Regions from separate parts of the Halopseudomonas sp. genome, predicted to be linked through region 2. Evidence: predicted binding sites of a transcription regulator. Region 2 holds the regulator's gene; each other region holds the start of a gene.
What was found. The regulator sigma-54, encoded in region 2, starts transcription at its own class of promoters, with help from an activator protein. The targets are predictions, from matches to a motif close to ANTGGCATNNANNTTGCTNT.
Positions count from the first base shown of each region.

Region 1 (3,978 bases), on a different contig from region 2:
GCAGAAGGTCCCGGTGACCGGCGCGGTGATCGTCACCACCCCGCAGGATCTGGCACTGCTGGATGCGCGCAAGGGCATCGGCATGTTCGAGAAGGTCAATATCCAGGTGCTGGGCGTGGTCGAGAACATGGCGATCCACATCTGTTCCAACTGCGGCCATGCCGAGCATCTGTTCGGTGAGGGCGGTGGTGAACGTCTGGCAGCAGGTTATGGTGTCGAGCTGCTCGGTTCCATGCCGCTGTCGATGATGATTCGTGAACAGGCCGATGGCGGCAAACCGACCGTTATTGCTGAACCCGAATGCCAGATCAGCATGGTCTACCAGGACATGGCGCGCCATGCAGCAGCGCGGATCGTCGAGTTGGCGAATGCCGCACAGATGCCGGAAATCAGTATCAGCGACGACTGATTCCGGACTTTTGTCAGCCGGTATAACCCGGTAACATGCAGAGTCTTTTTTTCGCACCGCCTATTTCAGGACACGCCATGAGCATCAAATCCGACCGTTGGATCCGTACCATGTCCCAGGAGCACGGGATGATCGAGCCCTTTGTCGAGCGCCAGATTCGCGGTGCGGAAGGTGATCGGGTGATTTCATACGGTGTTTCGAGCTACGGCTATGACGTGCGCTGCGCCGACGAGTTCAAGGTGTTTACCAACATCCACTCGGCGGTAGTCGATCCGAAGAACTTTGATGAAAAGAGCTTCGTCGACATCCAGAGTGATGTTTGCATCATCCCGCCGAACTCCTTCGCACTGGCGCGTACTGTCGAGTACTTCCGCATTCCGCGCAACGTGCTGACCATCTGTCTGGGCAAGAGCACTTACGCACGCTGCGGCATCATCGTTAACGTCACGCCGCTGGAGCCAGAGTGGGAAGGCCATGTGACGCTGGAGTTCTCTAACACTACAAACCTCCCGGCGAAGATCTACGCCAATGAAGGTGTGGCGCAGATGCTGTTCTTTGAATCTGACGAATCCTGTGAAGTGTCCTACCGCGATCGCGGTGGCAAGTATCAGGGCCAACGCGGCGTCACCCTGCCGCGAGCCTGATAGTCAGGAAGTAAAAAAAACCGGCCAATGGCCGGTTTTTTCATGCCTGCGATTCAGGCAAAAAAGAGCCGATTTGCATGCCTGCCGTGGAACAGGGCGCAAACCGGCGCAAGGTACTGCATTAGCTGACGGGAACCCCGGAGCAGGGCGCCCGTTTTCAGATGGTGCTCTTACAGCGACTTGGAAACGGACAGAGTCACGTTCGCGTCGCAGGAATCCTGGTCGGAGTAGGCGCAGTCGCTACCCAGATCGGTGTCGCTGTACATGACAGCCCAGTCCAGACCCAGCATGGTCTTGCCCAGGGTAACGGCCCAGTCAGCGTACTTCTCGTCACCATCAACACCGTCCAGCGGGTCTTTGGTATCGGTCAGACCGTAGTGCAGGCCCAGACCGATGTCGTACGGCAGGGAGAAGTCATAGCCGACGTAGGTGTACAGGGAGCTGGAAGGATCGTAAGCGTACTTGGCGCCAACGGTGAAGCCGTACAGGCTCAGGCTGGCCAGTGCTTCTTCAACGTCGATGGAGCTGTTCTTCGGGTAAGTGTAAGTAGTCCAGGACAGGTCGTAGCTGATGTCGTCGGTGATGCTTCCGCCGTAACCGGCGTAGTAGTCGATTTCAACGCTGGAGCCGCCGAAGTCTTCGGAGTCAATGTTGGATGCCCAGGCGCCGATGTACAGGCCGCTTTCGTGAGCGAAGTCCAGGCTGCCTTGGATTGCGCCAGCGCCGTCAGTTTGAGACTGACCGCGCCAGATGTAGTCGGTGGCCAGGGTGACGGTCATGCTGGAGTCAACCTTACCGATAAAAGTGTCGAACTCTTCAGCGTGAGTCATGTTGGCAAAAGACAGTGTGCTGGCGGTAGCAACGGCAACTGCAAGTTTCTTCATCATCACGTATTACCCCGTAGGTTTTTGATTTAAGTGCGTTGGCACAGGTCATATAGCATTTTGCTTGCCAACATTTTTTTTATTATTTAAATCAAATGGATATGTGTTTTTTGTTGGAATTTTGATCAGCTTGAAATAGGGGGTAATGAGTCCGTTGCTCGATCTTGGTGCGCAGTTGCGAGGGGTGTGTCGCATTCTGTGGCAGAGCTGTGCAGCGCGGCGCAGGCGGTGGCCTCATCGGCTGGAATTCACCATCGCGATCAGTGACTTGGTGCGCTGATAGCGCCGCAGACGGTCGGCCAGGGCGGGTGGCGGAAGGGCGCTTTGGCAATAGCCGTTAGCCCTGTACAGGGGTTCGAGCTCTGGTGCGCAGAACAACCAGATGCTGCCCTCATAGTGCTGGCGTACCTGCTGAAGAAGAGCGCTGGCCCTGCCGTTACCGCGAGCCCCCGGGGCCACCAGCAGGGAGGTAAGCCACCAGCAGTGCTCAACGTTGCGCAGGCACAGGCTGGCAACGATCTCCGGGTCGCGGGTAACCCAGACCTGCTGTTCAGTGCTGGCTTTCATGCCGCGCTGATGCTGCCGGTAGAACTTGTTTGCCAGTGGCAGCTGCTCGGTTGTCAGCTGGCTGATGGTTGCACTCTTGGTGTGCGCAGTGGCGTCTGTATTGGTCACAGGTGTTCGTGCCGCCGGTTGCGCCTGCCTAGCAGCGCGCAGCAACCAGAGAGGATCAGAAAACAGGGAGCCAGCAACTTGCCGGCGCTGGCGTACTGGGCCCCGAATCCGCCAAAGGCGAACACGCTGGCAGACAGTGCAATGATGAGAAAGGTGATAGCCCAGTTGTACATGGGGGATCTCCCTGGTCTTTCTTTACTGATGGTTTGCGGCGGCGTGGTGCCCAGTGCGCCAGCCTGCGTTGTCTCGATTATATGAAAACAGATTGCGGCTTTGGGTCCTGTTGTCATCCGGATGTCCTTGTTCCAGCTAGGTGAGTGGGCTTTTACAGACTAAGTCGGTTGGTGTCTGGCAGGGTGTTGGATGTCGGCCTGCTCAGGTTGACCGGACGGCTGTTGGCGATCATCAGGGCACTGTTGTCGACTCGTGTGACGCCGGGTGTATGGCGTGCGGTCTCGGTAGCCACGCGGACGTCGCTCGGGTTGAGCACTGTTCCGCTGAGGCGCGCTACGCCGTTACGTACCTTTACCCGGATCTGAATGCCTTGCGTGTTACCCTGCCACGCCAGTCTGTGCTGGAGTGCTCGGGTAACGCGGCTGTCGTCGTTTGATTGAACTATCACGCCGAGGTTCTGCTCCATGAGGTATGAGCCGGTGCCGGGAGCACTGAAGGCCATACAGGCAATCAGGCTGGTGGACAGGGCAAGCAAGGCTTGGGGTAGGGCGCTGTGCATGTCATCTATCTCCGCTGAATATCCTTATCAGATGTCGCTTGTGGCGCATCGCTCGGTGCAGCGGTATTGACAGGAGCAAGCACCGTGCCGCTTCTGTGTTTAAAATTAAATTCAATAAATTCAGATGGTTACGGTTTTAAATTGATGTGGGCGCAATGCGAAATGCACGATTTCGGCAGAGGCATCATGCAATTTGCACGAGGCTCTGCAGGCTGGCGCGGCCGTAACTGAAGCAGGGAGCAATATGGACACAAATCAGGGCATAGGCCGTATCTTGCTGGTTGATGACGAGCCAGCGATCCTGCGCACGTTTCGCTACTGTCTTGAAGATGAGGGATATCACGTTGCTACCGCCAGCAGCGGGACGCAGGCCGAGGCCGTATTGCAGGCTCAGGTGTTCGACCTGTGTTTTCTCGATCTGCGTCTGGGCGAGGAAAACGGCCTGGATGTCATGGCGCGCATGCGCGTGCAAGCGCCGTGGATGCGGGTGGTCATCGTAACGGCGCACTCGGCGGTTGATACGGCCGTGGATGCAATGCAGGCCGGCGCGTCGGATTATCTGGTCAAGCCTTGTAGTCCGGACCAGTTGCGTATGGCCGCGGCCAAGCAACTTGAAGTGCGGCAGATGGAAGC
Region 1 is NZ_JAYPMU010000005.1:13,057-17,034, reverse strand. It holds gene apbC (iron-sulfur cluster carrier protein ApbC) at 1-409, shown strand, start outside; gene dcd (dCTP deaminase) at 487-1,053, shown strand; gene AAFM31_RS05350 (TorF family putative porin) at 1,224-1,940, opposite strand; gene AAFM31_RS05345 (GNAT family N-acetyltransferase) at 2,172-2,612, opposite strand; gene AAFM31_RS05340 (DUF1328 domain-containing protein) at 2,609-2,785, opposite strand; gene AAFM31_RS05335 (BON domain-containing protein) at 2,938-3,345, opposite strand; gene algB (sigma-54-dependent response regulator transcription factor AlgB) at 3,590-3,978, shown strand, end outside.
Region 1: a site for sigma-54 is predicted at 1,990-2,009, ahead of AAFM31_RS05350 (TorF family putative porin). Genes of this name have one in related genera too.

Region 2 (3,978 bases):
ACCAACGAATTTGGCCGCGGCACGGGCATGCAGGCCGAGCTTGTTGATGATGAGAATACGTGAGCTTGGCATCAGGGCAGGTCGCGGTGGCGTATCAGCAAGTTGGGTGTGTTGGGGCTCAGTTCCTGCACCAGGCGCTCGGCGATGTAGACCGAGCGATGGTGGCCGCCGGTGCAGCCGATCGCGATAGTCATATAGCTGCGCTCGCTGGCGGCGTAACGCGGCAGCCACTTCTTCAGGTAGTGGCAGATATCCTGGTACATCTCTTCCACTTCCGGCTGCTTACCGAGATAGTCGCTGACAGGGGCATCTCTCCCCGAGAATGCGCGTAGATCCGGCAGCCAGTAAGGATTGGGCAGGCACCGCACGTCGAATACCAGATCAGCATCAACCGGCAAGCCGCGCTTGAAACCGAAGGACTGGATCAATACGGACGGCTGACTGCCCTTGGTGCCGAGCAGGCGTTGCTTGAGATGGTCGCGGAGCTGGTAGAGATTCAGGTGGCTGGTATCGACCTTAAGGGTAGCCAGGTCGATAATCGGCTGGAGCAGTTGCGCTTCGCGATCCAGCGCTTCCCCGAGTGACAGGTTGCCGTCGGTCAGCGGATGCTTGCGGCGGGTCTCGGAGAACCGTTTGATCAGTACCTCGTTCCGTGAGGCGAGAAACAGTACGTCGCACGTTACGCCTGCGTTGCGCACGTCACGCAGCAACTCCGGAAAGCGTGCAAGGTCATTCGGCAGGTTGCGGGCATCAATGCTGATGGCGACTTCCGGCAGGCTGAAGTCGTTTTGTCGTGCCTGACGGGCCAGCTCAGGCAGCAAGCCAGCGGGTAGATTGTCGATGCAGTAAAAACCATTGTCTTCGAGCAGGTGCAGAGCGGTACTTTTGCCTGAACCGGAGCGGCCGCTGACGACAATCAGGCGCATGTCAGCCCCCGTCGCCGGCGCCGACCATGACGCGGTAGAGGGCATCCGCGTCGGGTGCTGCGCGCAGCGCGTCTCTCAGCTCGGCGTTGTCCAGCTTGCCGGCCAGCATCTTGAGAATCTGCAGGTGTTGTTCGGTGGCTTCCTGGGGGACCAGAAGTACAAAAATCAGGTCGACCGGTTGACCATCGAGCGCGTCGAAATCGATTTTGCCGTCCAGTTGCAACAGAGCTCCGATGGCCTGATGACAGTCTTCCAGACGACAGTGGGGAATAGCGATGCCGTTACCGAAACCAGTGGAGCCCAGACGTTCGCGGGCGATCAGGTTTTCGTAGATGGCGTCGGGATCCAGGTTGGTGTGCTGGGCAACCAGTTTGCCGATCAGCTCCAGCACACGTTTTTTGGATCCGCCCTGAACGCCAGCGAAAGTGCGTTCAGGGGTCAGGATGTGATCTATTTGCATGTTGATGCAGTGAGCGTCCGTTTATCGGTCGTGCGCGCCTTGCTGACGGTCGATGTGCTTTTCCTTGTGCTTGATCAGTTGGCGATCGAGCTTGTCGGTCAGCAGGTCAATGGCGGCATACATATCTGAGTGTTCTGCCAGGGCGACCACTTCACCACCGGCGATGTGCAGGGTGGCTTCGGCCTTCTGTCGGAGTTTCTCGACCTCCAGGGTGACCTGGACGTTGGTGATCTTGTCGAAATGCCGCTCCAGGCGGGACATTTTTTCGGTGACGTAGTCGCGCAGTGCGTCGGTGATATCGAGTTGGTGACCGCTAATGTTCAGTTGCATACGGCGTCTCCTGATTGGCTTGTTGTTGCTGGGTGACGACCTGTCACCCGGTATTGCCACTTGCTTGATCCCTGAACTGGATCTTCTGCGCTCAACAGCCCTGGCTCGGGGTGTTTCGGCAGGTACTAGACCAGTCTCTTGCGTTCGCTCGATGGCGCGATGTTGAGCGACTCGCGGTACTTTGCGATGGTCCGTCGGGCTACTTCGATGCCCTGTTCTTCAAGTAAACCAGCGATCTTGCTATCGCTCAATGGTTTCTTTGGGTTTTCTGCTGCGACCAGCTTTTTGATTAGCGCGCGGATGGCGGTAGACGAGAATTCTCCGCCTTCGGTGGTGCCAACATGGCTGGAAAAAAAGTATTTGAGCTCGAAAATGCCGCGCGGCGTGTGCATGTATTTCTGGGTAGTAACCCGCGAAATAGTCGACTCGTGCATGCCGACCGCTTCGGCGATGTCATGCAGCACCAGCGGCTTCATCGCCTCTTCGCCGTGCTCAAGGAAGCCGCGCTGGTGTTCGACGATCTGGGTGGCGACCTTCATCAGGGTCTCATTACGACTCTGCAGACTCTTGATGAACCAGCGCGCCTCTTGCAGGTTGTTGCGCAGGTAGGTGTTGTCGTCACTGGAGTCGGCACGGCGAACCATTGAGGCGTAGTGGCCGTTGACGCGAACCTTCGGAACCGCTTCCTGGTTCAGCTCTACCAGCCAGCGGTTGGCGTCGCGACGGACGATCACGTCCGGGATGACATATTCCGGTTCGCCCGAGGCGATCTCGGATCCCGGACGGGGGTTGAGCGTCTGAATCAGCGCAACGACGTCGCGAAGCTGGTCTTCCTTCAGCTTGCTGCGGCGCATCAACTGGGTGAAGTCGCGGCTGCCGAGCAGTTCCAGATGGTCACGAACCACACGGGTCGCCTGCTCCAGCATCGGGGTGTTTTCGGGTAGTTGGCGGATCTGCAGCAGCAAGCACTCGCGCAGGTCGCGTGCTGCAACACCAACCGGCTCGAATTGCTGGATGCGGTGCAGCACCATCTCCACCTCGTCGAGTTCTACTTCCAGCTCGGCCGGCAGGGAGGAAAGGATGTCTTCCAGCGATTCTTCGAGATAACCATCGGCATTGATGCCATCGATCAGGGCGGTGGCGATCTGATAGTCGGTTTCAGACATTGGCAGCAGGTTCAGCTGCCACTCCAGATGGCTTTGCAGCGTTTCGCCAGTGCCGGTACGTGAGGTGTAGTCCCAATCCTCGTCGTCTTGGCTGGGAAGGGAGCTGGCCGATGTCTGATAGACGTCTTCCCACTGGGTATCGACGGGCAACTCGTTAGGGATCTGCTCGTTCCAGTTGCCGTCTTGGTCGTTCTGGCCGTGCTGCTCAATGGAGTCGAGGGAAACGGGTTCGGGCATCGTGACTGCAGGTGCGTCGTCATCGCCGCTATCCTGCGCACTGCTGCCAAAGTCGTCGTCGCCGTCGTCTGCCATTTCCAGCATCGGATTGGCTTCCAGTGCTTCTTGCACCTCCTGCTGGAGGTCAAGGCTGGATAGCTGAAGCAGTCTGATGGCTTGCTGCAGCTGCGGTGTCATCGTCAGCTGCTGCCCCATCTTGAGGACGAGCGATGGTTTCATTGTGTCGCGTATTACCTTGTGCGCTTGGTCAAACCCTGTGCCGGACGGGGGCCGGACTCGTTCCCCGCTAGCATGCCTGAGTTGCGGGTGCTTTTATAGCCGGAAGGCATGACCGAGGTACACATCTTTTACTGTCTGGTCGGCCAGTACGGTCTCTGCGTCACCTTCGGCGATGATGTGGCCGTCGTTGACAATGTAGGCCTTGTCGCAGATATCCAGGGTTTCGCGGACGTTGTGGTCGGTGATCAGTACGCCGATACCCTTGTCCTTCAAATGCTGGATGATCTGCTTGATATCGTTCACAGAGATGGGGTCTACCCCGGCAAAAGGTTCGTCCAGCAGAATGAAGCTGGGGTCGGTGGCCAGGGCCCGGGCAATCTCGGCCCGACGTCGTTCACCACCGGACAGGCTCATGCCGAGGCTGTCGCTGAGATGGTGAATATGAAATTCACGCAGCAGCGATTCGAGCTTACCCTCGCGCGCCTGACGGTTCAGATCTTTTCGCGTTTCCAGAATCGCCATGATGTTTTCGGCGACCGTCAGCTTGCGGAAGATCGACGCCTCTTGTGGGAGGTAGCCGATACCTTCGCGAGCTCGACCGTGCATGGGCAGGCGGGTGACGTCTTTGCCGTTGACGGTG
Region 2 is NZ_JAYPMU010000008.1:24,810-28,787, reverse strand. It holds gene AAFM31_RS07960 (HPr family phosphocarrier protein) at 1-72, opposite strand, end outside; gene rapZ (RNase adapter RapZ) at 72-926, opposite strand; gene ptsN (PTS IIA-like nitrogen regulatory protein PtsN) at 928-1,386, opposite strand; gene hpf (ribosome hibernation-promoting factor, HPF/YfiA family) at 1,408-1,716, opposite strand; gene AAFM31_RS07940 (RNA polymerase factor sigma-54) at 1,842-3,338, opposite strand; gene lptB (LPS export ABC transporter ATP-binding protein) at 3,432-3,978, opposite strand, start outside.

Region 3 (3,978 bases), on a different contig from region 2:
TTTGACGTATTTGTTTATCAGTCACGACCTGGCAGTGGTCAAGGTTCTCAGCCATCAGTTGATGGTGATCCGCCAGGGCGAAGTAGTCGAACAGGGACCGGCAGGCGAAATCTTTGCTTCCCCGCAGCATGACTATACTCGTCAGCTGCTGGAAGCGGCCTTTGCCCTGCCGCAAACCGATAACAGGGCCGATACGGCCATGCACTAAACAGGAAAGTACTATGGGATTTCTCAGCGGAAAGCGCGTACTCATCGTTGGCGTCGCCAGCAAACTGTCCATTGCCTCCGGCATCGCCGCGGCCATGCACCGCGAGGGCGCCGAACTGGCCTTCACCTATCAGAACGAAAAGCTGAAAGGCCGGGTTGAAGAATTCGCTGCCGGCTGGGGCTCCGGCCCAGAGCTGTGCTTCCCCTGCGACGTGGCAAATGATGCCGAAATCGAGCAGGTATTCGTCGAGCTGGCCAAGAAGTGGGACGGCCTGGACTGCATCGTCCACTCCGTTGGTTTCGCCCCCGGCGACCAGCTGGATGGCAACTTCGCTGAAGTCACCACCCGCGAAGGTTTCCGCATTGCCCACGACATCAGCGCCTACAGCTTCGTGGCCCTGGCCAAGGCCGGTCGTGAAATGATGAAAGGCCGCAACGGTAGCCTGCTGACCCTGTCTTATCTGGGCGCAGAGCGCACCATGCCGAACTACAACGTCATGGGCATGGCCAAGGCCAGCCTGGAAGCCGGTGTTCGCTATCTGGCCACCAGCCTGGGCCCGGAAGGCACCCGCGTTAACGCCATTTCTGCCGGCCCGATCCGCACCCTGGCCGCTTCCGGTATCAAGAGCTTCCGCAAGATGCTGGCTCACAACGCTGCGCAAACCCCGCTGCGTCGCAACGTCACCATCGAAGAAGTCGGCAACGTCGGCGCCTTCCTCTGCTCCGACCTGGCCTCCGGCATGTCCGGTGAAATCACCTACGTTGACGGTGGTTTCAACATCACCGCCATGGGTGGCCTGGAAGAGTAAGCGGCGGCTGCCTCAGCCCGAATCACGGGCACAAAAAAACCGGGCCTTGGCCCGGTTTTTTTATTGCCGTCGCACTCAGTCGTCCGAGGTCGCGCCAATTTTGTGGATAGCCAGGTCAGCGCCCTGGTACTCCTCTTCTTCACTCAAGCGCAGGCCGGCAACAGCCTTGATGACGCCGTAGACCAGCAGACCACCAACCAACGCCACGACCACGCCGCTCAGGGTGCCGATCAACTGGGACATAAAGCTGACGCCGCCCAGGCCACCCAGCGCTTCAGCACCGAAGATACCCGCGGCCAAACCGCCCCAAACACCGCACAAACCGTGCAGCGGCCAGACACCCAGCACGTCATCAATCTTGAAGCGATTCTGAGTCAGGATGAAGGTCCAGACAAACAGACCACCAGCGACCGCACCGGTTGCCAGCGCTCCCAGCGGGTGCATCAGATCGGAACCGGCACACACAGCCACCAGGCCAGCCAGCGGGCCGTTGTGAATAAAGCCGGGGTCAGCACGACCAACCAGCAGCGCCACCAGCGTACCGCCGACCATTGCCATCAGCGAGTTGACTGCCACCAGACCGCTGATGCCGTCCAGCGTCTGTGCCGACATCACGTTGAAGCCAAACCAGCCGATAGTCAGGATCCACGCGCCCAGCGCAAGGAACGGAATGTTCGACGGCGGCATGGCGACGACATTACCGCCACGATAGCGCCCGTTGCGCGCACCCAGCAGCAGCACCGCACCCAGCGCAATCCAGCCGCCAACGGCGTGCACGACAACCGACCCGGCAAAGTCGTGGAAGGCAGCGCCAAACTGGGCCTCAAGCCACGCCTGAAAACCGTAATTGCCGTTCCAGATGACGCCTTCGAAGAACGGGTAAACCAGTCCTACGATCAATACCGATGCGCACAATTGCGGTGCAAACTTGGCGCGTTCGGCAATACCACCGGAGATGATCGCAGGAATGGCCGCAGCAAAGGTCATCAGGAAGAAGAATTTGACCAATGCATAACCGTTGTTTTGCGACAGGGTTGCCGCATCGGTGAAGAAGGTAACGCCGTAAGCAATCCAATAGCCTACGAAGAAATAGGCCAGACACGAAACCGCGAAATCACTGATGATCTTCGACAGCGCGTTAACCTGGTTCTTCTGGCGAACCGTACCAACTTCAAGGAATGCAAAGCCGGCGTGCATGGCCAAAACCATGACCGCACCGGCAAGGATAAACAGGGTGTTTGCACTGTGAACCAGCGTTTCCACAGCGCTGTTAAGGTTTTCCATTCAAGCAGCCTCTATCAAATCAGAAAAATGCACTCGTTGTGTGCGCACCAATCAGTGACGAACCATTCCAGTGCATCCAGAGCGATCCGGCAAAACACTTGCGATTGAGCAACCACGCCAAGAAATCTGAATTAATTTTTGTTTTTCAAATAGTTGTACGCCAATCTCGACTATCAACCGCAAAAGTCGGCACCATATTGATGCAACAGAAACGGCGTAGCTCACCGCGATAGTGCAATCGTCATACCAAAAGCGCAGAATCATGCACCGAAAGCGTACGATGACAGTCCAGTGACAGCGATTTGCCGGAAAACCAGCCGCCAGCCGTCGCTTTCAAGCTGCTTGGCTATAATCTTGCATACCATCAGCGCCCGATGTTCCGAACCCGGAGAAAGACGTGTTTACAGGACAGCCACTGCCCTACTTCCAACCCCTGATCGACACCGCCACCGGTCGCATTGCCGGTTACGAAGCGCTCGCCCGCCTGCGCGACGATGAGGGCAATATCAGCAGTGCTGGCCCGCTGTTTACTGATCCCAACGTTTCCCAGGCCGACCTGCTGGAGCTTGACCGCAGCATTCGGCGTCAGGCGCTTGAGCGCTTTCGCGACACGCCCGAAGGCTTTATCAGTCTGAATATTTCGCCTGCCTGGGTCAGCCAGCTGCAACCAGGCAAGCCGCTACCCAGCCTGCAACTGTTGGAAGAGCTGGGACTGCCAACTGACCAGATCGTGTTTGAGATCACCGAGCTGCAAGGCAGCATTGAGCAGCTGCGTGATGTGGTGCAGCGTTACCGCGCCGCCGGCATCCGCATCGCCATCGACGATTTTGGTGCGGGATACTCCATGCTTGATCGGGTGCTGGCGTTGGAGCCGGATATCCTCAAGCTGGACATCCAGCTGTTCCGTCAGGCTGCCGCCGGCAACAGTAACAGCGGCGACTTCGTACGCGCCCTTGCCCTGATGGCAGAAAAGAGTGGTTGCTGGATCATTGCTGAAGGGGTGGAAACCGAACAGGAACTGCACTTCGCTCTGGAGTGCGGCGCCCGCTATGTTCAGGGTTACCTGTTCGGCCGACCGGAGGAGAACTTCCTGCCGAGCGACGCCGTGCAGAAGCAATTTTCAACCATGCGTGACCATTATGTGCACGCCAAACTGGCCGAACGAGAGAAGCTGGCCCACCTGCGCCGCTCGCTCGCCGAGCTGTTCGCTGAACTGCGTGTCTGGCTCAGCCGTGGCGCCCAACCAGCCCACCTGCCCAACCCGCGCGACTATCCCTGGCTGCTGCGCTGCTTCCTGTGCGATGCAGAAGGCACTCAGATCTCACCCAACTTCGACTGGCATGGCGATGCCTGGCATACCGACGCCCGCTATCTGGACCACAACTGGTCCTGGCGGCCGTATTTCTATCAGATCCTGGCCGAGGCCGGGGAAGACAGCCGGGTGATCCTCTCCAACCGCTATCGCGACGCGACAACCAACCAGTACTGCATGACCTCAGGCCTGTTCATCGACGACAGCCGCCACCTGCTGCTGGTCGATATCGACGCCTCCTTCCTCTGACTCAGCGCCGCTCCCGCGGCAGACTAACAAGCACCAGCAGGCCACCCTCGGGAGCCTGCTGCAATGCCAGCTTGCCGCCATAGGCAGCAACCAGATCACCGACGATTGCCAGACCCA
Region 3 is NZ_JAYPMU010000001.1:197,350-201,327, forward strand. It holds gene AAFM31_RS00910 (ABC transporter ATP-binding protein) at 1-208, shown strand, start outside; gene fabI (enoyl-ACP reductase FabI) at 222-1,016, shown strand; gene AAFM31_RS00920 (ammonium transporter) at 1,092-2,300, opposite strand; gene AAFM31_RS00925 (EAL domain-containing protein) at 2,698-3,861, shown strand; gene AAFM31_RS00930 (sensor histidine kinase) at 3,863-3,978, opposite strand, start outside.
Region 3: a site for sigma-54 is predicted at 2,387-2,406, ahead of AAFM31_RS00920 (ammonium transporter). Genes of this name have one in related genera too.